Regions from separate parts of the Streptomyces sp. NPDC085596 genome, predicted to be linked through region 4. Evidence: riboswitches for the same ligand, from Rfam matches in the RefSeq annotation. Region 4 holds a riboswitch; each other region holds the start of a gene.
What was found. Region 4 has a riboswitch for cyclic di-AMP ahead of ACIGA3_RS25995 (transglycosylase SLT domain-containing protein). Riboswitches for the same ligand answer to the same signal wherever they lie in the genome.
Positions count from the first base shown of each region.

Region 1 (7,044 bases), on a different contig from region 4:
ATCCGGACTTCGAGAACACCCGCGCGGACGGCGGCTTCGCACCGCGCCCCGGGTTCCGGCCGCTGACCCGGTTCGAGGGCCAGGGGCTGGACAAGGGGCATGTGGTGAACGACCTGCTGTTCCGCCGCGTACCGCACGCGAACCCGTAGCTCCGCGGGCCGTAAAGCCCGAGGCCGTCCGGCCCGGTCACCGTTAGGGTCGATGCTGTGGCCATCAGTTCCGCGTACCCGCCCCACACCGACGGCCCCCGGCCGCCCTGGTGGCGGCGGGAGTGGGTGCGTCACGGGGCGCTGATCGCGCTGCTGGCGCTGTCCGGGCTGGTGATCCTGGCGCTGGTGCGCCGGCAGACCGGTACGGAGGGCTTCCTCGTCGGGCTGGGGCTGGCCGTGGTGCCGGTGCCCTGGCTGGTAGCCGCGTTCCGCTGGCTGGACCGGGTACGGCCCGGGCCCTGGCGGAACCTGGTGTTCGCGTTCGCGTGGGGCGCCTGCGCGGCGGCGCTGATCGCCATCGTCGCCAACAGCTTCGCCACCCACTGGATCGCCACCGCCACCGCGGACCCGTCGGGCGCCGACACGCTCGCCGCGACGGTGATAGCGCCGGTGGTGGAGGAGTCCGCGAAGGCGGCCGCCGTACTGCTGGTGTTCGTGTTCCGCAGACGGGACTTCACCGGGCTGGTCGGCGGCGCCGCGATAGCCGGGGTGACCGCGACCGGGTTCGCGTTCACCGAGAACATCCTCTATCTGGGCAACGCCTTCGGCACCGACCAGTCCATCGGCACCTCGGGCATCGTCTCCGTGACGGCCGCGACGTTCTTCGTACGCGGGGTGATGTCGCCGTTCGCGCATCCCCTGTTCACCGTGCTCACCGGCATCGGCTTCGGCCTGGCCGCGCTGCCCGGCCGACGCCGGCGGCCGGTGCTGCGGGTGCTCTTCCCGGTGGGCGGGCTGCTCCTCGCCATGGGCATGCACGCCCTGTGGAACGGCTCGGCCGCCTTCGGCCAGTTCGGCTTCCTCGTCGTCTACGGCGGTTTCATGGCCCCCGCCTTCGGCCTGCTGGCCTGGCTGCTGATCCGGTCCCGGCAGCGCGAACTGCGCGTGGCCCGCGAGGAACTGCCCGTCTACGTCTACGCCGGGTGGCTCGGCCCCGCCGAACCCTTCGCCCTCGGCTCGCTGCGCGCCCGCCGCCTGGCCCGCGACCACGCCCGCCGCTGCTTCGGCGGACGCCCGGCCGCGCGCGCCGTGGTCCGCTACGAGAGCGACGCCACCGAACTGGCCCTCCTGCGCCACCGCGCCCGCGCCGGCCGCGTCGGCACCGAGTTCGCCGCACGGGAACGCGAACTGCTGGCCGCGCTGTGGCAGCGCCGGCACTCCTCCCGCCCGGCCCTGGAGTACGCGGCCCGCGTCACGGCCCCGCCGCCGTCCCCGGTCCCGTACTGGCAGCGGTACGGCCACCCGGCCCCGCCGTACGCGGGCTACAACCCGTACCGCACGTAGGGAGTCGGGGACGGTAGCGCTTCAGGGGCGGGGGCCGGTAAGGCATCCCGGCGGCGAGTGCCCACCCGAGGGGCGCACCCCGTCCAGCCTCAGGCCGACGCCTCCGTCAACCGGTCCAGCTCCGCCTGAGTCAGCGTCAGCTCGGCCACGTCCACGAGGGCCGGGAGCTGGTCGACCGTGCGGGCCGAGGCGATGGGGGCGGCGACCGTGGGCTGGGCGGCGAGCCAGGCGAGGGCGACGGTGGCGACGGCGGTGTCGTGGGCGGCGGCGACCTCGTCCAGCGCCGCCAGGACCTTCTGGCCGCGCTCGGAGTCGAGGTGCTTGGCGGCCGAGCCGGCGCGGGCGCTGTCGACCGTCGTACCGGGCCGGTACTTGCCGGTGAGGAAGCCGGAGGCGAGCGCGAAGTACGGGACGGCCGACAGGCCCTCGCGGGCGGCGACGTCCTGGAGCGGGCCCTCGTAGGTGTCGCGGGAGACCAGGTTGTAGTGGGGCTGGAGGGCGACATAGCGGGCCAGGCCCGCACGGTCGGAGAAGTCCAGGGACTCCTTCAGCCGCTCGGCGCTGATGTTGGAGGCGCCGATGTAGCGGACCTTGCCCGCCCGCACCAGCTCGTCCAGCGCGCCGATGATCTCCTCGACCGGCACCTCGGGCTGGTCGAAGTGGGTGTAGTAGAGGTCGATGTGGTCGGTGCCCAGGCGGCGCAGGGAGGCGTCGGCGGCGGCCTTGATGTTGGCGGCGCCCAGGCCCTTGTAGTCGGGGTGCTGGCTGACCTTGGTGGCGATGACGACCCGGTCGCGGGCACCGCGCGCCCGCATCCACTCACCGATGAGCGTCTCGGACTCGCCGCCCTTGTTGCCCTCGACCCAGGCCGAGTAGGCGTCGGCGGTGTCGATGAAGTTGCCGCCCGCGGCGAGGTAGGCGTCGAGGACGGCGAAGGACGTGTCCCGGTCGGCGGTCCAGCCGAAGACGTTGCCGCCGAGGGCGAGCGGGAAGACCTCGAGGGAGGAGGAGCCGAGTTTGCGCAGAGAAGCAGTCATGTCTCTTCTCAACGATCACTCGGGTCCCGCCCATTCCGGTTCCGGGCAAGGACCCGGTCAAACTCCGGCCGGGTACCTCAGGGGGTGAGGCCCTTGCCGCGCAGCCAGGCGCCGGGGTCGATGCCGGTGGGCTGGCCGCCGGGGTGGACCTCCAGGTGGAGGTGCGCGCCGGTGACGTTGCCGGTGGCGCCGACGCGGCCGATGACCTCGCCGGTGGAGACCTTCTGACCGGTGCTGACGTTGATCGAGGACTGGTGGCAGAACCAGAGCTCGGTGCCGTCGTCGAGGGTGAGGATCGTGCGGTAGCCGTACGCCCCGGCCCAGCCGGCCTCGGTGATCGTGCCGCTGTGGATCGCCTTGATCAGCGTGCCGGTGGGCGCGGCGAAGTCGAGACCGGTGTGGTACCCGGAGGACCACAGCGCCCCGGCCTGCCCGAAGGTCGAGGTGATCGTGTACGAGGAGGTCGGCAGCGTGTACTGCTTGGCCAGCGTGGCCAGGCGGGCCGCCTCGGCCTTCTGCTCGGCGTCGGCCTCCGCCTTCTCCTTGGCCTCGGCGGCCTTCGTGGCGGCTTCCTTCGCGGCCTTGGCGGCGGCGTCGGCGGCCTGCTGGTCGGCCTTGGCGACGGCGGCGGCGGTGGCGCGGCTGTCGGCCTTGCTCTGCTGCCGCTCGGCCTGGGCCATGATCCGGCTGCGCAGCGCCTCGCCCGCGTCGGAGGCGGAGTCGTCACTGGCGGCGGTGGCCGTGGCGGTGGCGACGCCGGTGAGGGAGGCGGCGGGCGCGTCCGTGTGGTGCCCGTCGATCAGGGAGTCCACGGAGGGCAGGTCGGGCAGGGCGATGGACACGGGCGGCTTGCCGGTGTTGGCGCTGGCCATGCCGCCCGCGCCGACGGCGGCGATGACGCCGACGCCGAGGACGGTGGAGCTGCGGGCGAGTCCGCCGCCGCGCTGCTTGGCCACCCGGTGGCGGCCGCGTACGGCAGGACCGAGGGAAACGGACTCCTCGGTGGGGTTCCACTCCTCCCACGCGCCGTCTTCGGCACGGGGGGCGCCGTAGGCGAAGGGTTCACTCGCGTCCGGCGCGAACGGGGCTTGTGGGGCAGGCCGGTTGGACGCCACGCGGGCGCACTCCTCTCCTCCTCCGCCTACCGGGTTAGCTGACGGGTTCGGAGCAGGAAGGTCTCCTACGCGCGTAAACCCGGCGTGCTCCGAGAGCGGTGCACGGCGGATCGGGCGCGATTCACCCCAAGTTGGTGGGTCCCCGGTTCCCTCGCGGGATTCGGCGTGTGCGCACGGCGCCGTCTCTGCTGACGGCTGTAACGACCGCGCTGCGTTATCGAACGTTAATAGACACGCGCACTGGATTCCAAGCCCGTTCGGCTTGATCGTTTGACGTTCTGGAGGGGTGCGTACCGGTCAGGAACGGCGTGAACAGGGCGAGTTGACCACGCTTCAGGAGTCACAGGAGTTTTGCTGGTGACTCAAAAACGCCATCCGCCCCGGAAAACACTCAGGGCCGGAATCCGTTTTACTGGATTCCGGCCCTGAGTTTCAGTAGCGGGGACAGGATTTGAACCTGCGACCTCTGGGTTATGAGCCCAGCGAGCTACCGAGCTGCTCCACCCCGCGTCGTTGTGTCTCAAGCATACGTCATCCGCGGGGTCCGACGCACACACGCTGCCGTGACGTGGGCCTCAGTGCGGAAGGTGAGCGTTCGGCAGCTGTGCGAGAGCGGCGTACTCGGGCACCGTCACCACCTCCACGCCCCCGGCGCCGAGCACTCCGGCGCCGTCGGCCGCGGTGACGAAGGTGTCCGGCTCACGCCAGGCGGTGACCACCCGGCGCACCCCGGCCGCCAGGATCAGCCCGGCGCAGGGGACGGGCCGGGAGGCGCGGTGGGCGCAGGGCTCCAGGCTGCTGTAGACGGTGGCGCCGGGCAGGCGCGGGTCGGCCGGGTCCAGCTTGGCGAGCGCGGCCTCCTCGGCGTGGACCACCGGGTCGCCGTCCTCGCGGGAGTGTCCGCGCGCCAGCTCGGTGCCGTCCGCCGCGACGATGACCGCGCCCACGCTGAAGGCCGTGTCCGAGGGCGGGCAGAGCGCTGCCAGCTCACAGGCGGTGCGCAGCCAGTGCCGGTCGGCGGCGGTGTCCAGCGGACCGGTGCCGGGGGCGGTGGGCTCGTACCGCATCAGGACGACGTCCTCGATCCGGCGACTGCCGGTCAGCCGCAGCCGGCCGCCCTGGTAGGCGCCGGGGCCGAAGAGGCGGGGGGCGGCCGGGTCGCCGACGAAGAGCGGGGCGAGGACCAGTTGGAGTTCGTCGGCGAGGCCCTGCTGGAGGAGCTGGGTGTGCACGGTGCCGCCGCCCTCGACCATCAGCCGCCGCACTCCGCGCACGTCGTGCAGATGCGCCAGCAGCGCCCGCCAGTCGAGGCCGGTGCCGAGCGGGACCACGTCGGCGGTGTCCCCGAGGAGGCCCGCGGCCCGCTTCGCCCCCGCGTCGGTCGTGTAGACGAGCTTCTCCCCGCCGAAGTGCCAGAAATTGGCACTCGGGTCGAGATCACCGGAGCCGGTCACGGTCACCTTCAGCGGGTACTCGGCCCGCCCCTCCGCCACCCGTCCGGCCCGTCGCTCGGCCGAGTTGACCAGGAGCCGGGGGTTGTCGGCCCGGATCGTCCCGGCCCCCACGAGGATCGCGTCCACCGACGCCCGCACCTCGTCCACCCGGTCGAAGTCGGCGGGGCTGGACAGCAGCAGCCGCTCGGGCCCGGTGTCGTCCAGGTACCCGTCGAGGGAGACGGCGGCGGACAGCAGGACATGGGGGTAGGGCATCGACGCGCTCTCTCCGGACTCTTGGCTCTACGGGCGTGCACCCCTTTGTACTCGGTACCGGTGCGCACGCTCCCCAGGCCGGGGATGAGTACGGCTACTCATCCCCGGGCGCGCCCCTCGGGCCACTGTGGAGCTCACCGAACCGGACCGACCCGAAGGAAGCCCCATGCCGCACGCCATCCGCCCACGCCGTCTCCTGTCGCTCGCCACCGGCAACTGGCTCGCGCGGAGCTATCTCGTGGTTCTCGCCGCCTCCGTCCTGGCCATGCTGGTCTTCCCGGAGAGCGCGCTCGCCATGAGCCCCCTGGTGCTCACGGCTCCCCTGTCCCTGCTGGCCATGGCCTTTCCCTTCGGACCGGGCACCGAAGGCAGCGTGGCGGTGGAGGTGCTGGCCACCGGCTTCTCGATCTGCTGGCTCCTGCTGGGTGCCCTCGGGAACGCAGCCGTGCTCGGCGCCCTCGCCACGAGATCCGCGGCGAGAACCGGGGAGGCGCCCTCTGCGAATCGGGTGCGGGCCCTGCTGGTACCCGCGGTGGACAACTGGCTCTCGCGTGGATACCTCGCCGTGGTCGCGGCGGCGGTGGGGTCCTTCCTGTATGCCGTGTACGTGTCGCCGGACCCCGGTTTCGCCGGCATCTGGCCGCTCATCACCACGGCACCGCTCAGCATCGTCGCCCTCATGGCGTCCGCGCCCCTGGAGGACGCCTCCTCCACCTGGCTGAGCTCACTGGTCTTCACCGTCGGCACCGTCCTGGCCGGCCTCTTCAACGCCGTGCTGCTCGGTCGGCTCGCCCGCTCCGTGCGGGGCTGAAACCCACGGCGGGGTATCGCCTCAGAAAAAACGCTGTATAGGGCACCGGATGGCATGCCCGCATCAGATACGGTGCCTGTTCCGGCGCCTTCTTCACCAATTCCCCCTGGAGTTGGCGAAATCGTGAAGGCTCCTGACATCAGACTCCGTAGGGGAAGGCATCCGAACCGGTATGAGAGCGCGTTGGTGGGGGACGGGCACGGTCGTCGTCGCGGCGGCCGTGTGCGGGACGTTGGCCGTACAGGGGGTGGGCGGCGGCTTTGGGCATGACGGGAAGGCCGCCGCCGACCCGGTACGGGACCGGGTGCGGTCGGCCGCGCTGGACGTCCGGGGGGACGGGGCGGCCGCGACGCTCGCCCGGCGGGACGCCGAGCCGTTCAGCATGCTGGGGATCAGCTGGGAGAAACCTTCCGCCAAGCTGGCCGGCAAGGTGGAGGTACGGTCGCGGGCCGTGGGGTCCGGGAAGTGGTCCAACTGGCTGCTGCTGGACAGCGACCGGGGCGCGGGCGAGCAGAGCGCGTCGCGGGGCGGCACCGAGCCCGCGTGGGTCGGGCTCTCCGACGGTGTCGAGGCGCGGATCAACGGCAGGACCACGTCGAAGCTGCCCGCGGGGCTCCGCCTCGACATGATCACGTCGGGCGGCAAGAGCACGGGCGGCGGCGACGCCGAGCCCGCCGCCTACGTCGCGGACGGTCCCGACGACACCGGGGAGCCGGTCGCCACCGACACCCCGACCGAGACGCCGGAGCCGACCGACGTCACCACGACCGAGCCCGCGCCGCCGGAGGAGACCACCGCCGAGCCCTCGGCCGTCGAGTCGTCCCCGGAGGAGTCCTCGGAGCCGCCGGCCGAGTCGCCCTCGGCCTCCGAGAGCACCGG
Region 1 covers NZ_JBITTC010000005.1:554,609-561,652, reverse strand. The annotation lists gene trmB (tRNA (guanosine(46)-N7)-methyltransferase TrmB) at 1-149, shown strand, start outside; gene ACIGA3_RS18695 (PrsW family intramembrane metalloprotease) at 207-1,493, shown strand; gene ACIGA3_RS18690 (aldo/keto reductase) at 1,583-2,530, opposite strand; gene ACIGA3_RS18685 (M23 family metallopeptidase) at 2,608-3,645, opposite strand; cyclic di-AMP (ydaO/yuaA leader) riboswitch at 3,653-3,821, opposite strand; tRNA gene ACIGA3_RS18680 (tRNA-Met) at 4,082-4,155, opposite strand; gene ACIGA3_RS18675 (dihydrofolate reductase family protein) at 4,221-5,354, opposite strand; gene ACIGA3_RS18670 (SCO4225 family membrane protein) at 5,521-6,165, shown strand; gene ACIGA3_RS18665 (peptidoglycan recognition protein) at 6,338-7,044, shown strand, end outside.
Region 1: linked by a shared signal. The riboswitch ahead of ACIGA3_RS18685 (M23 family metallopeptidase) and the one ahead of ACIGA3_RS25995 (transglycosylase SLT domain-containing protein) in region 4 are both predicted to bind cyclic di-AMP.

Region 2 (7,044 bases), on a different contig from region 4:
GCCCTGATGGGCGTCCTGCACCAGGAAGGCGACCTCCGCCTCGTCGGCGGGGGCGGAGGCGGCCATGCCATCGGCGCCGATGCGGTCGTAGCGTACGGTGGCGATGAACTCGCCGCCGACGGTGGCGGCGAGCCCCACCCGGTCCACGAAGTCGTGGTGCGTGAAGCGGTGCACGTCCTTGGCGGAGAGCCTGGGGTACGGCGCGAAGAAGCGGTAGTACTTCGACTCGTCGGACACCTGCTCGTAGAAGCTGACCAGCCGGTCGGCGTCGTCGGCGGTGATGGGCCGGATGCGCGCGGTCCCGCCGTCGCGCAGCACCACGTCCGCCTCCCAGTGGGCGGGGTACTCGTGCCGGTCCTGCCGGTCCGCCGGGGTCTGCATGGGCCCCAGGGTACGGCTCACGCGGACGGACGGCGCGAGGCGGCGGGTGGGACACGGAAGTCGGGCCGAGGCCGCGGTCCGACGACCGGTACGGAGAGGCTCCGGAGAGGTGAAGTGCCGCTCCGGGCACGGTTTCCGGTATGGGAAACTGGTCTAGACAACCTGAGAGACTGAAGGGCAGCATCACATGGCTGAGCGCCGCGTCAACGTCGGCTGGGCCGAGGGCCTCCACGCCCGCCCCGCTTCCATCTTCGTCCGAGCCGCCACGGCCACAGGCGTCCCGGTCACGATCGCCAAGTCCGGCGGTACCCCGGTCAACGCGGGCTCGATGCTGGCCGTCCTGGGCCTGGGCGCCCAGGGTGGCGAGGAGATCGTCCTCGCCTCCGACGCCGACGGCGCGGACATCGCGCTGGACCGGCTGGCCAAGCTGGTCGCCGAGGGCCTGGACGAGCTGCCCGAGACGGTCTGACCGATCCTCGGCGGAAGCCGCGTCACCCCTTTGCGGGCGGCGCGGCTTCTGCGTTTTCCGCACTTTTGGCGCTTTCGGTGCAGGGAATTCAGGCACCACGAAAAGCGCGCCGTCGGCAATTGGCGGCACGCCGGAAAAGGGCAGCACAATTGCCCGGTACGCGAATATCCCTCTTTGTATACAGCGCCCGTGTTAATTCCGGAGTCCCGCTGTGTTTACAGCGTGTTGCGTGTGCCGGACACGGTCGGCGGCGGTCCGCAGCCGGTGCGCGAGCGTCGCGCGCTCGGTGTGCAGCGCCGTGACCGCCCGCGCGCGCTCGCCGTCGCCGCGCGCCACCGCGTCCACGATCGCGCCGTGCTCCGCCCAGGTCTCCGGGAGGCTCGCCGGCCCGTCCACTGTGTACATCCAGGCGATCTTGTGGCGGAGCTGGGTGAGCGCCGAGGTCAGCGCATGGCTGCCGCACGCCTGGGCGAGCGTCTCGTGGAACCAGCCGTCCAGCGCGCGCAGGTCGTCGCTGTTGCCGAGCCGCGCCCGCTCCTGCCCCAGTCTGACCAGGCCGCGCAGCACCTTCAGATGGGCCTCGGTGCGCCGCTGGGCGGCCCGCGCGGCACCGAGCGGCTCCAGCAGCAGACGCATCTCCAGCAGGTCGGCGGCCTCCTGCTCGGTGGGCTCGGCCACGCAGGCGCCCGCGTGCCGCCGGGTCACGACGAAGCCCTCGGCCTCCAGGGTTCGCAGCGCCTCGCGGACGGGGACACGGGAGACTCCGTAGCGACGGGCGAGGACCTCTTCGGTGAGCCGGCCGCCGCGCTCGTGGACCCCGGCGACGATGTCGTCCCGGATCGCCGTGCACACCGTGTGCGCCGGAATACGCATGACCCACCTCCGCCTTAATCCCCGCGAAACGCCGATGACCGCGTCTGTTCCGTGACTCTATGGCAATGCGCGGCGATTTCCGATGGCGGACCGGAATCCATGGCTATTTTTTGGACAGCGGCCGGGGAAAGAGCTCCGGAAACGGCGAAAGCCCCGGCCTGGTGGGCCGGGGCTTTCGAAAAGATCGGGGTCAGACGTTCACGCCGTGCTTGCGGAGGTAGGCGACGGGGTCGATGTCGGACCCGTACTCGGGGCCGGTACGGGCCTCGAAGTGCAGATGCGGGCCGGTGACGTTGCCGGTGGCGCCGGACAGGGCGATCTGCTGGCCGGGGACGACCCGCTGGCCCACGCCGACGCCGATGGACGACAGGTGGCCGTACTGGGTGTACATGCCGTCGGCCATCCTGATCACGATCTCGTTGCCGTACGCCCCGCCCCAGCCGGTGGAGACCACGGTCCCGGCGCCGGCCGCGTGGACCGCGGTGCCGCTGGCGGCGTGGAAGTCGATACCGGTGTGCGAACCGGACGACCACAGGGTGCCGCCGGACTTGTAGGCGGTGGAGACATAGGAGCCGGTGACCGGCATGACGAAGGAGTTGAGGCGCTCGCGCTCGGCCTTGCGGGCGGCGCGCTCCTTGGCCTCGCGGGCCCGCTCGGCGGCGGCGCGCTCCGCGGCCTCCTCGGCGGCCTTGCGCTCGGCGGCCGCCTTCTGGGCGGTGGCCTGCGCGGCGATCTCGTCGGCGAGGGTGTCGCTGACGGTGATGACGGGGGTGAGGCCGGTGTTCTCGACGGAGTTGTCCGCGGCGAGTGCCGGGGAGGCCGCGAGGGTGCCGACGACACCGGTGGCGAGGGCCGCGACACCGGCCGCAGTTGCGGTGGTGCGCTTGACCCGGCCGGGCTTGCGGTGCTTCCCGGCGGCGCACATGAACGCCATGAGCTGGCTGGTCCTTTCCTTCCCTCTCGCCTACCGGGTTAGCTGACGGGTTCGGAGCAGGAAGGTCTCCTACGGCCGCCCTCGCATCCGCGCGGGCGCCCGATTCACCCCAGGGACTGCGGTGGGTCCCCGGCTCCCCCTACGGGGGACTCGGCGATGACTGTCCGGTGCCGCGGACGCGGCGCACTGCCTGACGAACAGCCCGGAAGAAGCTAAAGGGGACGGGAGCGGATCTTCAAACGAGTCCCGACTTTTGTAGCGCATCCCACACGCCCGAGGGGGAACCTCTGCCCCAATCCGGACATTTGGGGGCCGGTGTTCGAGCACACTCTCGAACACACGTGTGGGCCCTGACGACTCATGTGCCATCAGGGCCCACTCGCGTGTGCCTGCTCGGCTACTCGGCCGAGACCACCTTGACCTCGCCGATGCCGAGCGCCTCGACGGGCTCCTTGATCTGGGCGGCGTCGCCGACCAGGACCGTGACCAGCCGGTCGGCCGGGAAGGCGTTCACCACGGCGGCCGTGGCCTCCACGGTGCCGGTGGCGGCGAGCGTGCGGTACAGCTCAGCCTGGAAGTCGTCCGGCAGATGCTGCTCGACCTGGTCCGCGAGGGTGCCGGCGACGGCGGCGGCCGTCTCGTACTTCAGCGGGGCCACGCCGACGAGGTTCTGCACGGCCACGTCCCGCTCGGCGTCGGTCAGGCCCTCGGCGGCCAGGGTGTGCAGCACCGTCCACAGGTCCGCGAGCGCGGGGCCCGTGTTCGGGGTGTCCACGGAGCCGCTGATGGCGAGCATCGAGGCGCCGGTGCCGTCCGGGGCGGAGCGCAGCACCTGGCCGAAGGAGCGCACGCCGTAGGTGTAGCCCTTCTCCTCGCGCAGGACGCGGTCCAGGCGGGAGGTGAGGGTGCCGCCGAGGCAGTACGTGCCGAGCACCTGGGCGGGCCACACGCGGTCGTGCCGGTCGGAGCCGATCCGGCCGATGAGCAGCTGGGTCTGCACGGCGCCGGGCCGGTCCACGATGACCACGCGGCCGGTGTCGTCGGCGGTCACCGGCGGCACGGGGCGGGCCTGGCCGGGCGTACCCGTCCAGGCGCCCAGGGTGTCGGCGAGCAGCGCGTCGAGGTCGATGCCGTCGAGGTCGCCCACGACCACCGCGGTGGCGGTGGCGGGGCGCACATGGCGGTCGTAGAAGGCGCGGACGGCGCCCGCGTCGATCTTCTCGACGGTCTCCTCGGTGCCCTGGCGCGGCCGGGACATGCGCGCGGAGGCCGGGAACAGCTCCTTGGACAGCTCCTTGGCGGCGCGCCGGGCCGGGCTGGCCAGCTCGTGCGGGATCTCGTCCAGGCGGTTGCGGACCAGGCGCTCGATCTCGCTCTCCGCGAAGGCGGGGGCGCGCAGGGCGTCCGCGAGCAGATTGAGGCCCTTCTCCAGGCGGGAGGCGGGCACCTCCAGGCTGAGCCGGACCCCGGGGTGGTCGGCGTGCGCGTCCAGGGTGGCGCCGGCGCGCTCCAGTTCGGCGGCGAACTCCTCGGCGGAGTCCTTGTCGGTGCCCTCGGAGAAGGCTCGCGCCATGATGGTGGCGACGCCGTCGAGACCGGCCGGTTCGGCGTCCAGGGGGGCGTCGAGCAGTACCTCGACGGCGACGACCTGCTGGCCGGGGCGATGGCAGCGCAGCACGGTCAGGCCGTTGTCCAGCGTGCCTCGCTCGGGGGCCGGGAACGCCCACGGCCTGGCCTCGCCGGCCTGCGGCTGGGGGTGGAACTCCATGGGGGCGAGCTCGGTCACTTGGCCGTCTCCTCGTCGTCGTTGCCGGCCTCTACGGTGGCTTCGTGCTCCGGGTCGTCGGGCAGGTCGGTGTCCTCGACCGCCTCCGGGGACTTCGGCTCGTAGACGAGCACGGCGCGGTTGTCCGGGCGCAGGCGGGCCTTGGCGACCTCGCGGACCTCCTCCGGGGTCACCTCCAGGACGCGCTGTACGGCGTTGAGGGCGAGCTGCGGGTCGCCGAACAGGACGGCGTACCGGCACAGTTCGTCGGCGCGGCCCGCGACCGTGCCGAGCCGGTCCAGCCATTCGCGCTCCAACTGGGCCTGGGCGCGCTCCATTTCCTCCGGGGTCGGGCCCTCCTCCGCGAAGCGGGCCAGCTCCTCGTCGATGGCGGTCTCGATGACCGGCACCTCGACGTCGCCGGAGGTCTTCACGTCCAGCCAGCCCAGCGAGGGCGCTCCGGCCAGGCGGAGCAGCCCGAACCCGGCGGCGACGGCGGTGCGGTCGCGGCGCACCAGGCGGTTGTAGAGGCGGGAGGACTCGCCGCCGCCGAGGACGGTGAGGGCGAGGTCGGCCGCGTCGGACGCGCGCGTGCCGTCCTCCGGGAGCCGGTAGGCGGCCATCAGGGCGCGCGCCGGGACCTCCTCGACGACGACCTCGCGCAGCTCGTCCCCGATGACCTCGGGCAGGGCGCCGTCGCGCGGGGCGGGCTTGCCGTCGTGACCGGGGATGGAGCCGAAGTACTTCTCGATCCAGGCCAGCGTCTGCTCGGGGTCGATGTCGCCGACCACGGAGAGCACCGCGTTGTTGGGCGCGTAGTAGGTGCGGAAGAACGCGCGGGCGTCCTCCAGCGTGGCCGCGTCCAGGTCGGCCATGGAGCCGATCGGCGTGTGGTGGTAGGGGTGGCCCTCGGGGTAGACCAGGGCGGTCAGCTTCTCGAAGGCGGTGCCGTAGGGGACGTTGTCGTAGCGCTGGCGGCGCTCGTTCTTGACGACGTCGCGCTGGTTCTCCATCGACTCGTCGTCCAGCGCGGCCAGCAGGGAGCCCATGCGGTCGGCCTCGAGCCACAGGGCGAGTTCGAGCTGATGGGTGGGCATCGTCTCGAAGTAGTTGGTGCGTTCGAAGCTGGTGGTGCCGTTGAGCGAGCCGCCGGCGCCCTGGACCAGCTCGAAGTGGCCGTTGCCCTTGACCTGGCCCGAGCCCTGGAACATCAGGTGCTCGAAGAGGTGCGCGAGGCCGGTGCGGCCCGCGACCTCGTGGCGGGAGCCGACGTCGTACCAGAGGCAGACCGCGGCCACCGGGGTCAGGTGGTCCTCGGAGAGCACCACGCGCAGACCGTTGGCCAGGCGGTGCTCGGTCGCTGTCAGGCCCCCGGAGCCTGCCTGGGCTGTGGTCGTGTGACCCATGGGCATGTACGTCCCTTCGCAAGCGGTGGCGGTCGAAAGAAACCGCGGTTTTCCTGCCGTTCCTGCCACTGTATGCAAAGCGTGCGAGGGCCCGGCGGAGTTCCCGCCCGACGTACGCCCACAGCGGATCGACTAGCCTGCGTCAGGCGTGCTCATGGCGAGCGCGGTCCCCGGCCGGCGTACGGCGGTGGAACGCGGGACCGCCGAGCACCGGGAGCGGACCCGTACGGACCGGGTCGCGGCCCTCGTTGTCAGTGCCCCGGTCCACAATGGTCCGCGTCCGATCCGTCCCACGCCTTCAGCAAGGAGCCGGCAGCGATGGCCCGCCGCAGCACGAAGACCCCGCCGCCCGACGACGCGTACGAGGAGAAGATCCTCGACATCGACGTCGTGGACGAGATGCGTGGCTCCTACCTCGAATACGCGTACTCGGTCATCTACTCGCGCGCCCTGCCGGACGCCCGTGACGGACTGAAGCCGGTGCACCGCCGCATCGTCTACCAGATGAACGAGATGGGCCTGCGGCCCGAGCGCGCCTACGTGAAGTGCGCGCGCGTGGTCGGCGAGGTCATGGGCAAGCTCCACCCGCACGGCGACGCGTCGATCTACGACGCGCTGGTGCGCATGGCGCAGCCCTTCTCGATGCGCGTCCCGCTGGTCGACGGCCACGGCAACTTCGGCTCGCTGGGCAACGACGACCCGCCGGCCGCCATGCGGTACACCGAGTGCCGGATGGCCGCGGCGGCGAGCCTGATGACCGAGTCGATCGACGAGGACACGGTCGACTTCGCGCCGAACTACGACGGTCAGGAGCAGGAGCCGGTCGCGCTCCCCGCCGCCTTCCCGAACCTGCTGGTCAACGGCTCCTCCGGCATCGCGGTCGGCATGGCGACGAACATGCCGCCGCACAACCTGCGCGAGGTCATCGCGGCCGCCCGCCACCTGATCAGGCACCCGAACGCGGACCTGGACGCCCTGATGCGGCACGTCCCGGGCCCCGACCTGCCCACCGGCGGCCGGATCGTCGGCCTGGACGGCATCCGGGACGCGTACGCGAACGGCCGGGGCTCCTTCAAGATGCGCGCGACGGTCGCCATCGAGGCGGTGACCGCCCGCCGCAAGGGGCTGGTCGTCACCGAACTGCCCTTCGCGGTCGGCCCGGAGAAGGTCATCGCCAAGATCAAGGACCTGGTCAACGCCAAGAAGATCCAGGGCA
Region 2 covers NZ_JBITTC010000002.1:860,239-867,282, forward strand. The annotation lists gene ACIGA3_RS09410 (GNAT family N-acetyltransferase) at 1-381, opposite strand, end outside; gene ACIGA3_RS09415 (HPr family phosphocarrier protein) at 569-850, shown strand; gene ACIGA3_RS09420 (GntR family transcriptional regulator) at 1,043-1,723, opposite strand; gene ACIGA3_RS09425 (M23 family metallopeptidase) at 1,914-2,657, opposite strand; cyclic di-AMP (ydaO/yuaA leader) riboswitch at 2,670-2,823, opposite strand; gene ACIGA3_RS09430 (M16 family metallopeptidase) at 3,055-4,443, opposite strand; gene ACIGA3_RS09435 (M16 family metallopeptidase) at 4,440-5,834, opposite strand; gene ACIGA3_RS09440 (DNA topoisomerase (ATP-hydrolyzing) subunit A) at 6,147-7,044, shown strand, end outside.
Region 2: linked by a shared signal. The riboswitch ahead of ACIGA3_RS09425 (M23 family metallopeptidase) and the one ahead of ACIGA3_RS25995 (transglycosylase SLT domain-containing protein) in region 4 are both predicted to bind cyclic di-AMP.

Region 3 (7,044 bases), on a different contig from region 4:
ATCGGGCCGGGTGCAGATGCCGGAGCTGGAGCTGCTCCCCGCCTCCTACGACCTGCCCGGCGCCCGCCTCCTCGACCTCGTCCAGGTCATGGACCGCATCCGCGCCGAATGCCCCTGGTCCTCCCGGCAGACCCACGAGGGCCTCGCCAAGTACGGCATCGAGGAGGCGTACGAACTGGTCGAGGCGATCGAGGCCGGCGACCGGGAGGAGCTGCGGGAGGAGCTGGGCGATGTGCTGCTCCAGGTCGTCTTCCACTCCCGCATCGCCGAGGAGGACCCGGACGCGCCCTTCTCCATCGACGACGTGGCCGGGGGCATCGTCACCAAGCTGATCCACCGTCACCCGCATGTCTTCGGCGAGGAGGAGGCCGAGACACCCGAGGACGTCAAGGCGCACTGGCTGCGCACCAAGGCCGAGGAGAAGCAGCGCACCTCGGTGACGGAAGGCGTCCCCCTCGGCCAGCCCGGCCTCGCCCTCGCCGCCAAGCTGGCCTCCCGCGTCCGCACCGCCGGCCTGGACGTCCCCCTGCCCCAGGGCGACGGCATCGGGTACGAGCTGCTGGACCTGGCCGCCCGCGCCGAGGAAGCGGGCGTCGACCCGGAAGCGGCCCTGAGAGCGGCCGCCCGCACCTACCGGGACGCGATACGCACAGCCGAGGGCGTGCCCGCCCCGGACGACGACACCGAGTAGCCCAGGCCGGCAGGGCCCGGGACCCCAATAGACCGGCAGGGGCCCGGGACCCCAATAGAGAGGAGCCGACCCGCACCCCGCCCCCGCCCTCCGGATACCGTCGAGAGGTGACCCAGCCGCACCAGCCCACCCCTGACGACCCCACCCCCGAAGACCCGGCCGGAGCCCCCGCCGGAGCCTCCGCCGAGGACACCGCCCCGGAGCTCTTCACCTGGGAGTTCGCCGCCGACCCCTACCCCGCCTACGCCTGGCTCCGGGAGCACGCTCCCGTGCGCTGGACCAAGCTGCCCAGCGGGGTGGACGCGTGGCTGGTCACCCGGTACGCGGATGCCAAGCAGGCCCTGGCCGACCAGCGGCTCAGCAAGAACCCGGCACATCACGCCGAGACCGCGCACGCCAAGGGCAAGACCGGCATCCCCGGTGAGCGCAAGGCCGACCTGATGACCCACCTGCTGAACATCGACCCGCCGGACCACACCCGGCTGCGCCGCCTGGTCAGCAAGGCGTTCACCCCGCGCCGGGTCGCCGAGTTCGCGGACAGGGTGCAGGAGCTGACGGACGACCTCATCGACCGGTTCGCCGAGAAGGGCTCGGCCGACCTCATCCACGAGTTCGCCTTCCCGCTCCCCATCTACGCCATCTGCGACCTGCTCGGCGTCCCGCGCGAGGACCAGGACGACTTCCGGGACTGGGCGGGCATGATGATCCGGCACGGCGGCGGGCCCAGGGGCGGGGTGGCGCGTTCGGTGAAGAAGATGCGCGGCTATCTCGCGGACCTCATCCACCGCAAGCGCCAGGCACTCCCCGCCGAACCCGAGCCCGGCGAGGACCTGATCTCGGCGCTCATCCGGGCCTCCGACCACGGCGAGCACCTCACCGAGAACGAGGCCGCCGCCATGGCCTTCATCCTGCTCTTCGCCGGCTTCGAGACCACCGTCAACCTCATCGGCAACGGCACCTACGCCCTGCTCACCCACCCCGGGGAGCGCAGGCGGCTCCAGCTCTCGCTGGCCGCCGGGGAGACCGGACTGCTCCAGACCGGGGTGGAGGAACTGCTGCGCTACGACGGCCCGGTGGAGCTGGCGACCTGGCGTTACGCAACCGGGCCGCTCACCATCGGCGGCCAGGACATCGCGGCCGGGGACCCGGTGCTGGTGGTCCTCGCGGCGGCGGACCGCGACCCGGAGCGGTTCGCCGACCCGGACCTGCTGGACCTCGGCCGCCGCGACAACCAGCACCTGGGGTACGGGCACGGCATCCACTACTGCCTGGGCGCCCCGCTCGCCCGGCTGGAGGGCCAGACCGCGCTGGCCACCCTGCTCACCCGGCTCCCGGACCTGCGCCTGGCGGCCGATCCGGCCGAACTGCGCTGGCGCGGCGGGCTCATCATGCGTGGACTGCGCACACTGCCGGTGGAGTTCACACCGGTCGGTCCCAGTCGTGAAAGCGCACATGACGGACGTTCAACTATGTGATCTTCACGTGATCTGTGCGGCATGAACTTGTGACAAGCGATCGTCTGCCGATACGTTCACCCATCAGTGTGGCGCCGAGCACCACTTGCCACGCCGTACTGCTGTCGCACGAAAGGCAACCGCATGCTCTCCGGGAACGGTAGGCACCGTCGACCCCGCCAGGCTCCGGCGCTCCTCGTCGCGGCCGGCGTGACCACGTCCGCCATCGCCATCCCGCTCCTCGGGGCGGCGAGCGCGAACGCGGCCGACGGCACCACCTGGGACAAGGTCGCCGAGTGCGAGAGCGGTGGCTCCTGGAGCGCCGACACCGGCAACGGTTACTACGGCGGCCTCCAGATATCCCAGGACGACTGGGACAAGTACGGCGGCACGCAGTACGCGGCCAGCGCCGACCAGGCCAGCCGTTCGCAGCAGATCTCGGTGGCCGAGAAGATCCTCGACGAGCAGGGCACCACCCACTGGGCCACCTGCGCCCTGCTCGCCGGACTGACCTCCAACTCCGGCTCGGTGGACGTCGACACGGGCGTGAGCGAGTCCCCGTCCGCGGACCAGGACGGCTCCGGCGGCGGTACCGACAAGGCGGACGAGACCCCCGACGCGGGCGCTTCGTCCGATGATTCCGACTCGTCCGGACTGGGGAATTCGTCCCCCTCGTCCGACTCCTCCGCCAAGGAGACCGGCAAGCCGTCCGCGAGCGCCGAGGAGAAGGCCGGTTCCGGCCACTCCGGCAAGGACACCGACACCTCCCGCTCCGGCGCCTCGGCGCCCGCGGCCTCCGGCGGTGGGTACAAGGGTGGCGGTTCGGCCTCCAGTGCCCCCGCGGCCAAGGAGTCGGACGACTCGTGGGAGGCCGGCGGCTCCTGGAGCCTGGTCGACACCGGTGACCTCGGTGGCGGTGGCCGTCACCGCGGGGGCAGCGCCGAGGAGAGCGTGACGGGCGGTCAGCACGCGGCCGGAACGGGCCGCCATGCCACCGCCTCCCCGACCACCTACACCGTCCGTGACGGTGACACGCTCGGCTCCATCGCCGACTCCCTTGACGTGGACGGCGGGTGGGAGGCGCTCTACTCCGCGAACAAGCAGGCCATCGGCTCCGACCCGAACCATGTCGACCCCGGTCAGACCCTGAAAGTGCCGGGCGAAACGGACGCCGAATAGCGGAATCTGACACCCACTATCCTCTTATATGTCCCATTTGGCGAAAGTGTGGGATGACTCTCAGAAGCCCTGATCGTCTTTGAATTTCGCCGCGACGCGTGTCTACGGTCGGGACCGCTCGTCACCACGAGCACCCGTGGCCGCAACGCCGAATCCTGCCAGCGGCCCTCGGGGACAACCGTCGCGTCAAGCGCCGTAGGCAGGAGCGGGGGACCCAAGGTAAGTGCCCGAACCGGTGATTGACGCCGGTTGGGGCTTGGGGTGAAGCCACGCCTTCCGGGAGTACGAGGGAGGGGTGGCCGGGCAACTCAACCGGCCCGAACCCGACAGCTCACCTCGCAGGCGTCGGTGAGGGGATCGATCCATGCTGTTCTCCAGCAAGGGCAAGCACCGTCGCCCGTCCAAGACCGTCCGTGTCCTCGCGCTCGCCGGTGTCGCCGGCGCGGCCGTCGCGGGCCCGGTGATGGCGTCGGGCAGTGCCTCCGCCGCCACCGGCTCCGAGTGGGACGCCGTCGCCCAGTGCGAGTCGGGCGGCAACTGGTCCATCAACACCGGCAACGGGTACTACGGCGGTCTGCAGTTCTCCGCCTCCACCTGGGCCGCGTACGGCGGCACGCAGTACGCCGCCACCGCCGACAAGGCGGGCAAGGAGCAGCAGATCACCGTCGCCGAGAAGGTGCTCTCCGCCCAGGGCAAGGGCGCCTGGCCGGTCTGCGGCACGGGCCTGTCCAGCACGCCGTACAGCGGCTCCGCCGCCCCGGCGAGCCCGGCTCCCGCCACGGAGAGCAAGACGGAGGACAAGGCCGCGGCCGTCACCTCCGACCGCGCCGCCGACGAGCAGACCGCTTCCCGCTCCACCGAGCGCCCGGCCGCGAGCAAGACCGTCACCACCCCGACCGGTGAGAAGGTCGAGAAGGGCGACGGCGAGTACAAGGTCGTCAAGGGCGACACGCTCAGCTCCATCGCCACGAAGCACGGTGTCAAGGGCGGCTGGAAGAAGCTGTTCGACCTGAACAAGGACATCGTGAAGAAGGCCGACCTCATCTACCCCGGCCAGATGCTGCACCTGAAGTAACCGCGACCCGCTCACGGGACCGGCCCCCGACCCGTCCGGCCCCGTGAGCTCCCGGTCCCCTGACGGACCCCCGCCCCGGTACGCGTTCCCCCCGCGCGCCGGGGCGGTGCGCGTTCCCCCGGCGGGTCCCATCGCCCAGAACCCTTTGCCCGGACCCTTTGCCCGGACCGTTTGCCCGGACCCTTTGTTCCGGGCGTGAACAATGGGTACGGTCTCCCTGCACCACCCCGTTCACAGGGCGGTCGGTCGATGGCCGGCACCCCTGGGACGGTTAGGCTCTAGGCGCAAGGCATGCCATCCGGCATCCGCCGCGCACTCATTGCGTCACATCCACGAAGGAGATGCTCGTGCCGTCCATCGACGTCGTCGTAGCTCGGGAAATCCTGGACTCCCGAGGCAACCCCACGGTCGAGGTCGAGGTCGGCCTCGACGACGGCAGCACGGGCCGTGCCGCCGTCCCGTCCGGCGCCTCCACCGGTGCCTTCGAGGCCATCGAGCTGCGTGACGGTGACCCGAACCGCTACCAGGGCAAGGGTGTCGAGAAGGCCGTCCTCGCCGTCATCGAGCAGATCGGCCCGGAGCTGGTCGGCTACGACGCCACCGAGCAGCGCCTGATCGACCAGGCCATGTTCGACCTGGACGCCACCGACAACAAGGGCTCGCTCGGCGCCAACGCCATCCTCGGCGTCTCCCTCGCCGTCGCCCACGCCGCCTCCGAGGCCAGCGACCTGCCGCTCTTCCGCTACCTGGGCGGCCCCAACGCGCACCTGCTGCCGGTGCCGATGATGAACATCCTGAACGGCGGCTCGCACGCCGACTCCAACGTGGACATCCAGGAGTTCATGATCGCTCCGATCGGCGCGGAGTCCTTCTCCGAGGCCGTCCGCTGGGGCGCCGAGGTCTACCACACCCTCAAGAAGGTCCTGAAGAACAAGGGCCTCGCCACCGGCCTCGGCGACGAGGGCGGCTTCGCCCCGAACCTCGGCTCCAACCGTGAGGCCCTCGACCTCATCCTCGAGGCCATCAAGGAAGCCGGCTACACCCCCGGCGAGCAGATCGCCCTCGCGCTCGACGTCGCCGCCTCCGAGTTCTACAAGGACGGCAAGTACCTCTTCGAGGGCAAGGAGCGCTCCGCCGCCGAGATGACGGAGTACTACGAGGAGCTGGTGGCGGCCTACCCGCTGGTCTCCATCGAGGACCCGCTGTTCGAGGACGACTGGGCCGGCTGGAAGGTCCTGACCGACCGCATCGGCGACAAGGTCCAGATCGTCGGCGACGACCTGTTCGTCACCAACCCCGAGCGCCTCGCCCGCGGCATCGAGGAGGGCATCGCCAACTCCCTGCTGGTCAAGGTCAACCAGATCGGCTCGCTGACCGAGACCCTGGACGCCGTCGAGATGGCCCAGCGCAACGGCTACAAGTGCATGATGTCCCACCGCTCCGGCGAGACCGAGGACGTCACCATCGCCGACCTGGCCGTCGCCACCAACTGCGGCCAGATCAAGACCGGTGCCCCGGCCCGCTCCGAGCGCGTCGCCAAGTACAACCAGCTGCTGCGCATCGAGGAGATCCTCGACGACGCCGCGGTCTACGCCGGCCGCAGCGCCTTCCCGCGGTTTCGCTCTGCGAACCAGTAAGCACAGCAAGGGCTGACCTAGGCGCGGGCCAGCCCCGCCCGTCGTACCTACGTCCCCGGACCCGGTCCCGTACCGTGTCCGGGGACGTACGCACGTGTGAGCCCAGCAGCGCACGGCACGAGAAGCACAGCACAAGACGCACAGGCACAGTGGAGGCGGAGAGCCAGATGGCCGCGAGGGACCGGGACCGTTTCTCCACCACGACCAGGCTGCGGCTGCTCGGTGAGCAGACGGCGGCCCGCGTCTACCGTTCCCAGACCAAGCGGCAGGCCCGCCGCTCCCGCCTCACCGGCCGCGCCGCCCTGCTGGCCCTGGTGCTGTGCTCGATGATCGTGGCGCTCGCCTATCCGATGCGCCAGTACGTCTCCCAGCGCGCCGAGATCGCGGACCTGAAGCACCGCCAGGAGCAGGCCCGCGGCCGCGTCGAGCAGCTCAGGGACGTCAAGGCCCGCTGGCAGGACGACGCCTACGCCGAGCAGCAGATCCGGCGCAGGCTGCACTATGTGATGCCTGGCGAGACCGGGTTCGTCGTGATCGACCCGGGCGCCGCCAAGCAGTCCCGCACCGACCGAGGGGCCGCCCACCGGCCCTGGTACGCGAACGTCTGGGACGGCGTCGACAAGTCCGACGCCTCCGACCAGTGACCGGCACCCGCCGGTGACCGACAGAAAGCCACCCTGGAAGCAGTCATGGAAACGCCCCCGCCCCACACTCCGCGTACCGAGCCCACCGAGGCGGACATCGCCGCCTTCGAGCTCCAGCTCGGCCGCCCGCCGCGCGGCCTGCGGGCCATCGCCCACCGCTGCCCCTGCGGCCGGCCGGACGTCGTGGAGACGGCGCCCCGGCTGCCCGACGGCACGCCCTTCCCGACGACGTACTACCTGACGTGCCCGCGCGCCAACTCGGCCATCGGCACGCTCGAGGCCAACGGCGTCATGAAGGAGATGACCGAGCGGCTCCAGAACGACCCGGAGCTGGCCGCCGCCTACCGGGACGCGCACGAGGACT
Region 3 covers NZ_JBITTC010000013.1:83,348-90,391, reverse strand. The annotation lists gene ACIGA3_RS29795 (nucleoside triphosphate pyrophosphohydrolase) at 1-691, shown strand, start outside; gene ACIGA3_RS29790 (cytochrome P450) at 799-2,166, shown strand; gene ACIGA3_RS29785 (transglycosylase family protein) at 2,290-3,324, shown strand; cyclic di-AMP (ydaO/yuaA leader) riboswitch at 3,506-3,684, shown strand; gene ACIGA3_RS29780 (transglycosylase family protein) at 3,689-4,399, shown strand; gene eno (phosphopyruvate hydratase) at 4,747-6,036, shown strand; gene ACIGA3_RS29770 (septum formation initiator family protein) at 6,204-6,680, shown strand; gene ACIGA3_RS29765 (DUF501 domain-containing protein) at 6,726-7,044, shown strand, end outside.
Region 3: linked by a shared signal. The riboswitch ahead of ACIGA3_RS29780 (transglycosylase family protein) and the one ahead of ACIGA3_RS25995 (transglycosylase SLT domain-containing protein) in region 4 are both predicted to bind cyclic di-AMP.

Region 4 (7,044 bases):
GGCGGCTGCGCTCGCTGTGGTCCACCTGAGCCGCCATTCTCACCCGAATCGGTGAGGAGTGGTGGTTTCCCTGGTTCCCATCAGACCAAATCGGCAGTCCTGGGGCGTCAGCCCACGGAGCCAACTCGGCGTACACCTGCGGTATGACGTACGGGCCGGGCGCCCGCGCCGACCCGTAGGGGTCGGGTGAGGCGCCCGCCCCTCCCGGTCATCCGGCCCGGTGCACCACGGCGTCGCACAGCTCGATCAGCGCCGCCTTGGCGGTGCACTCCTTCAGCGGGGCGAGCGCGGCGCGGGCCTCCTCCGCGTACCGCACCGCGTCGCGGCGGGCCTGCTCCAGCGCGGGGTGCGCGCGGAGCGCGGCCAGTGCCTCGGCGAGCCGGGCGTCGTCGGTGAGGTCGGAGTCCAGCAGCTCGCACAGCGCGAGGTCACCGGGCTCGCCGAGCCGGGCGGCGCGCTCGCGCAGCCGCAGCACGGGCAGCGTGGGGACGCCCTCGCGCAGGTCGGTGCCGGGGGTCTTGCCGGACTCGTCGGAGTCGGAGGCGATGTCCAGCACGTCGTCGGCGAGCTGGAAGGCGACGCCGAGCCGCTCGCCGTACTGGGTGAGCACGTCGACGACGCTCTCGTCGGCGCCGGACATCATGGCGCCGAACCGGCAGGACACGGCGACCAGGGAGCCGGTCTTGCCGGAAAGCACGTCGAGGTAGTGCTCGACGGGGTCGCGGCCGTCCTGGGGACCCGCGGTCTCCAGTATCTGGCCGGTGACGAGGCGCTCGAAGGCGAGGGCCTGTACGCGGACGGCCTCGGGGCCGAGATCGGCGAGTATCTGCGTGGCGCGGGCGAAGAGGAAGTCACCGGTGAGCACCGCGACGGAGTTGCCCCAGCGGGTGTTGGCGCTGTCCACGCCGCGCCGCACGGCCGCCTCGTCCATGACGTCGTCGTGGTAGAGCGTGGCCAGGTGGGTCAGCTCGACGACGACGGCGGAGGGCACGATGCGCGGGGCGTGCCGGTCGCCGAACTGGGCCGCCAGCAGCACGAGCAGCGGACGGAACCGCTTGCCGCCGGCCCGCACCAGGTGCTGGGCGGACCCGGTGATGAAGGGGACCTCGCTCTTGGTGGCCTCTAGCAGGCCCGCCTCGACAGCCGCCAGTCCGGCCTGGACATCGGCTTCCAGTGCCTGGTCCCGCACGCTCAGCCCGAACGGCCCGACGACGGTCACGAGGTATCTCCTGTCTGCTGGTGTCTGCTGGCGACTTCACGGCTTGTCGATAGGTCGCTGCCATCAGTCAAGTCAGCGTATCCGGTCCTCTTTGGATCACCGATCGCACCCACCGGTCCAGCTCACGAGGTATCGGTTTTCGTCCGGCATGTCCTGGATGAGTGGACAAGGGCCGATATGGAGGGAGTCGGTCGGACGATCCGGCACTCCGGGGGGCATGCCGATCCAACGAACGGGAGCGTCCCAGAGGTTCCGCCCCAGGGGGACCGACACTCCCTAATACCCACAGACGGCCCAAATGCACATAATCCCCCATGTCTGATTTTGCGTATTTTGCGATTCCGTGAGTTGGCTCACGCGGGCCACCCCCTCGCGCCTACCCCCGCAAACCCTCCTCTCACCCCCTTCTTACCGTGCCCGGTACGGAAGTTGAGGATTGGCGACCGCAAAGGATCAAGTAGGCCATTTGGGACAGATCAAGGTCAACTAGTACTTCGGGTGAATCCGGTACTTGTTCCGGACATGTGCGGTCGCATACGTTCCCGCCCTGTCAGGCGAACGCCGAATCCTGCCGCGCCTGGCACACCCATTCACGAACTCATTCGTACGGCAGGAGCGGGGGACCCAGGTAAGCCGCCGGACCGGTCGACACATGTCGCGCCGGAACGGCTCGGGGTGAAGCCATGACGTCCCCGGTGTCCGACGGGCACCGGGGACGACGCGGCCGGGCACCTCCCCGCCCGAACCCGACAGCTCACCTCGCAGGCGACGGAGAGGAACTTCGACATGTCTGCTGTTGCTCAGCCGCGCCGTGCCCGCACCAAGCGCATCGTCCGCACGCTCGCCGTCACCGGTACCGGTGCCGCGCTGTTCGCGCTCCCCCTCATCGGCGCCACCAGCGCCTCCGCCGCCCCGGCCGCCAAGCCCGCCGCCGCCTCCACCGTGTACCCGAACAACCTCGACGGCTGGATCCGCCAGTCCCTGGCGATCATGGCCGAGAAGGGCATCCCGGGCACCTACAACGGCATCCACCGCAACGTGATGCGGGAGTCCTCGGGCAACCCGCTGGCCATCAACAACTGGGACATCAACGCCATCAACGGCACCCCGTCCAAGGGCCTGCTCCAGGTGATCGACCCCACCTTCAGCACCTACCACGTGGCCGGCACCTCCTTCGACCCGTACAACCCGGTCGCCAACATCACCGCCGCCTGCAACTACGCGGCCCACCGCTACGGCTCGATCGACAACGTCAACGGCCCGTACTAGAGGGACCGGCCGTACGGCCTCCGCACCGCGCCCCCGTCGCACGCCTCGCGCGTACGGCGGGGGCCGTCGGCGTCACAGGGCGAAGAGGCGCTCCAGGACGACGGCCACCCCGTCGTCCTCGTTGGAGAGGGTGACCTCGTCGGCCACCGCCTTCAGTTCCGGGTGGGCGCCGGCCATCGCGACACCGTGGGCCGCCCACTGGAACATCGGGATGTCGTTCGGCATGTCGCCGAAGGCGACCGTGTCCCGGCGGGCGAGGCCCAGGTGCTCGGCGGCCAGCGCGAGACCGGTCGCCTTGGTGATCCCGCACGGCTGCAGCTCGACCGTGCCGGGGCCCGACATGGTGACCGTGGCCAGCGAGCCGACGACCGAGCGGGCCGTGGCCGCCAGCTCGTCGTCGGACAGGCCGGGGTGGCGCAGCAGCACCTTGCTGATCGGTTCGCACCACAGCTCCTCGCGCCGCTCCACCCGTACGGCGGGCAGGGTCGGGTGCGGCATCCGGTAGCCGGGCTCGATCAGGGTGAGCCCGTCCACGCCGTCCTGGTCGACGGCCGCGTGGACCTGGCCCACCTCGGCCTCGATCTTGCCGAGGGCGGTCTCGGCCAGCTCCCGGTCCAGCCGGACCGACCACAGCAGGGTGCCGGTGGCGGCGTCGTAGACCTGGGCGCCCTGCGCGCACACCGCGAGCCCCGTGCCGCCGAGCGCGGCCAGCAGGGGGCGTACGCGGGGCGCGGGGCGGCCCGTCACCACGAGGTGCCGGGCTCCGGCGCGTGCCGCCCCCGCGAGCGCGGTGAGCGACCTGGCGGAGACCGTGTCGTCGCCGCGCAGCAGCGTCCCGTCCAGGTCGGTGGCGATGAGTGAGCGAGTGGAGGGTGCGGCCATGATCAGAGAATACGGACCGCGGCTCCCCCCGACTCACCACGCGCGCACCGGAGTTGACGCGTCGGTCAGCTCCGCGCGCCGTGTGCCGCCGCCAGGTGCTTCGCCAGGCGCGGGGAGGCGAATTCCGTGCCGCACACGAAGCGCATCACCGGGCCGTACGACGCGGCCGCCGGCAGGCCGGTGAAGTACAGGCCGGGCAGCGAGGAGACATAGCCGGGGCCGAGGCGGGGAGCGCCCCTGGTGGCCGCGAGGCCGGTGCGCAGGCCGGGGCCCAGGAAGTCCAGCGCGGCCAGGTCGACCCGGTAGCCGGTGGCCGCGATGACGTGGTCGGCGGTGAGCCGGTCGGTGCGGCCGCCGTGGGTGCGCACGGTGAGCACCGACGCGCCGTCCACCGCCTCGACGGACTTGACCCGCGCCACCTCCCGCACCCGCACCCGGCCCTCGAAGCGGTCGCGCAGCCACCAGGCGCCGAGCGGGCCGAGGACCCGGCGGACCAGCTGGTGCCGGGTGGCCTCGGGCAGGAAGCGGTAGGGCTGGGCGTAGTAGCTGAGCGCCCACAGCGACCAGGCGCGGCCGAACGGCGACTCGGGCCGGAACCTGGGCTGCTCCCAGGGCGGCGCGCCGAAGGCGACCTTCCCCCGGCCGCGCGAGACGACCCGTACCTTCGCGCCCGCCTCGGCGGCGAGGGCGGCCGTCTCCAGCGCGGACTGTCCGGCGCCGACGACGATCAGCTCCTTGCCCGCGAACCGGCCGAGGTCGTGATGGTGGGAGCTGTGCGAGACCAGTGCGGGCCCGCCGAGCGCCGCCCCGGCCAGCTCGGCGGGCAGGTGGGCGAAGCCGGAAAGACCGGTGGCGACCACGACGGCGCGGGCGGCGAACTGCTCCCCCGAGTCGAGCTTCAGCTCGAACCCGCCGGGCCGCGCACGCTCCACGGACACCACCCGGACCTGCTCAAGATCCGGCACCAGCCGCTGCTGGAACCACTCCCCGTAGGCGATGAAGGTCTCCGCCGGGATGATGTCCTCGTCGGTGACCAGGCGCCGGACGCCCGCCGCGTCGCAGTAGTCGGCGAGGGTGTGGCCGGGCTGGGGGCAGTCGAGGCTGGAGGCGGCCGGAGTGGATTTCAGGAGCATGCCCTCGGGCATGTGGTCGCGCCAGCTGACCATGGGGTCGCCGAAGACGCGTACGGGGATGCCGCGCGCCCGCAGATGGGCGGCGGTGGACAGGCCGTACGGCCCGGCCCCGATGACTGCAACCGGTCGGATCACGAAGTCCCTCCCAGGACGCGGTGCGCCACGTGCGTGGCCTTGCCTACTTCGTGGAGTGCGGGGTGCCGCCGCCCCGGCGGTTGGTCCGCCAGAGCTGGTAGAGGTGCTTCGCGCCGGGGCGGACGAAGCGGGCGAGCATCGTGAGGAACGGCATCGGGTCGTCGCCCGCGAGCCAGGCCAGCTCGGTCCCGCTGGCCCGCGCCGGGGCGTTCGGCGTGGTGTAGCCGCTGCGCCGGTAGGCGAGCAGCGCGGGCAGGTCGATGTTCTCCACGACGAACCGCCGCCCGGCCTGCTGCTCGCCCTCGGGGACGGCCCGGCCGGTGAGGTTCAGGTGCAGGGCCCGTACGACGTCCACGCCCGACTCGCTCTCGAAGAGCCGGAACTGGGCGCCCGTACGGGGGTTGAAGTCCAGCAGCTTGTACTGCCCGTCACGGCGGTCGAAGCGCAGGTCGAGGTCGACGACACCGGCGAAGCCGAGCTGTTTCACGAACCTGGTTGCCAGGTCAGCGAGTTCGGGGTTGTCGACGACATAGGCGTGGGCCGTCATGCCCGCGTGCGGGGGCCAGGAGCGGACCTTGACGCCGGTGAAGACGGCGAGCGGGTTCGCGTCCGCGTCGAAACAGGCGTGCACGATCCAGTCCTCGGCGGCCTCCCTCGGCAGATACTCCTGGAGGATCACGCCGGGGTCGTCGCCCCAGTCGCGGGCGAGGGCGAGCAGGCCGGCGCGGGTGCCGATCCGGGTGGTGCCGCCCACGGCGGGGCGTCTGCGCCGGACGAACGCCTCGCGGTTCTTGGCCACCACCGGGAACAGCGCCTGGTCCGCGAAGGCCACGATCTCGTCGTACGAGCGCGGGAAGACGGTCGTCGGGGTGGCGATGCCGTGCTCCTGGCACAGCTCGTGCAGCCCCTGCTTGCTGGCCAGCCGCCTCGGCAGGGCCGCTTCGACGCGCGGGAACAGGAAGGCACCGGACAGCTCGTCCTGGTGCTCGGCGACGAGTACGGCCGCTTCCTCGTCGGTCGGGATCAGGACGGCCGGGCGGCCGATGCGGCGGCCGATCCTCCGTAACCCCTCGACCAGGTGCTCCGGTTCCTCCGCGCCGGTCGTCGGCCAGACGAACGCCCGCTCCAGATAGCGGGATGCGGCGGCCGGCGTGTACGGGTCCTCGGTGATGGCATACATCGGCACACCCAGCCGGCCGAGGCTGCGGATCGCGCCGACGCCACCGTGATGCAGCGGATATCCGCCGAACTTGACTATCAGGCCGGGCACTTCACGGTCCGCCTCAAAAGGCGCGCCGAAGCGGCTTCCGGCCACGGGTCCCCCCACGTGTCCCCCTTTTGGACCGGACCCACCCCGTCCGTGTCCCCCGAAGGACGCTAAGCCGGAACACTTCCCTCCGACAAGAGCCATTCGGACATTGCGAACTCTTTAGACACGGCCCCGGCCGGCCCCCCGCACCCTGCCCAACACACCGTCTCCGGACGTAACGTGTGGCCCGACGCCATGGATCATCAACCCAGGCCGAAGCGGATGAGAGTGAGGCAGCACCCCATGCCCCCCGTGCCACCGTTCGACGTTCCCGAGGGTGACCCCTTCGGTCCGCACAACCTTCCCCTTGGCGTGTTCTCGCCCTCCGGCAGCACCGATCGCCGGGTCGGTGTCCGGCTCGGCGGCCATGTCCTGGACGCGGGCGCCGCCGCCACCGCGCTGGACTCCCCGCACGCGGAACTGCTCACGGCGCCGACCCTCAACCCACTGCTGGCCGCCGGGCCCGCCGTCTGGTCCGAGGTGCGCGCGGCGCTGACCGAGTGGGTCACACTGCCCGCTCACCGGGCCACCGTGGAGCCGCACTTCCACGAGCTGTCGCAGGTCACGCTCCATCTGCCGTTCGAGGTCGCCGACTACGTCGACTTCTACGCCTCCGAGCACCACGCCCGTAATGTCGGGCAGATCTTCCGTCCCGACTCCCCCGACCCGCTCACCCCCAACTGGAAGCACCTGCCCATCGGTTACCACGGCCGGGCGGGCACGATCGTGGTCTCCGGCACCGATGTCGTACGCCCCTTCGGCCAGCGCAAGGCCCCCGCCGACCCGGCGCCGGTCTTCGGGCCCTCCGTCCGGCTGGACATCGAGGCGGAGGTCGGCTTCGTGGTGGGCGTGCCCTCCGCGCAGGGCACCCCGGTCCCGCTGACCGGGTTCCGGGACCACGTCTTCGGCCTCTGTCTGCTCAACGACTGGTCGGCTCGGGACATCCAGGCATGGGAGTACGTCCCGCTCGGCCCCTTCCTCGGCAAGTCCTTCGCCACCTCGGTCTCGGCGTGGATCACCCCGCTGGCCGCGCTGGAGGACGCGCGGGTGGCCCCGCCCGAGCGCACCCACCCGCTGCTGCCCTACCTCGACGACTC
Region 4 covers NZ_JBITTC010000010.1:90,337-97,380, reverse strand. The annotation lists gene ACIGA3_RS26000 (polyprenyl synthetase family protein) at 209-1,219, opposite strand; cyclic di-AMP (ydaO/yuaA leader) riboswitch at 1,769-2,002, shown strand; gene ACIGA3_RS25995 (transglycosylase SLT domain-containing protein) at 2,006-2,488, shown strand; gene ACIGA3_RS25990 (HAD family hydrolase) at 2,561-3,370, opposite strand; gene ACIGA3_RS25985 (FAD-dependent oxidoreductase) at 3,436-4,638, opposite strand; gene ACIGA3_RS25980 (ATP-grasp domain-containing protein) at 4,682-5,953, opposite strand; gene fahA (fumarylacetoacetase) at 6,200-7,044, shown strand, end outside.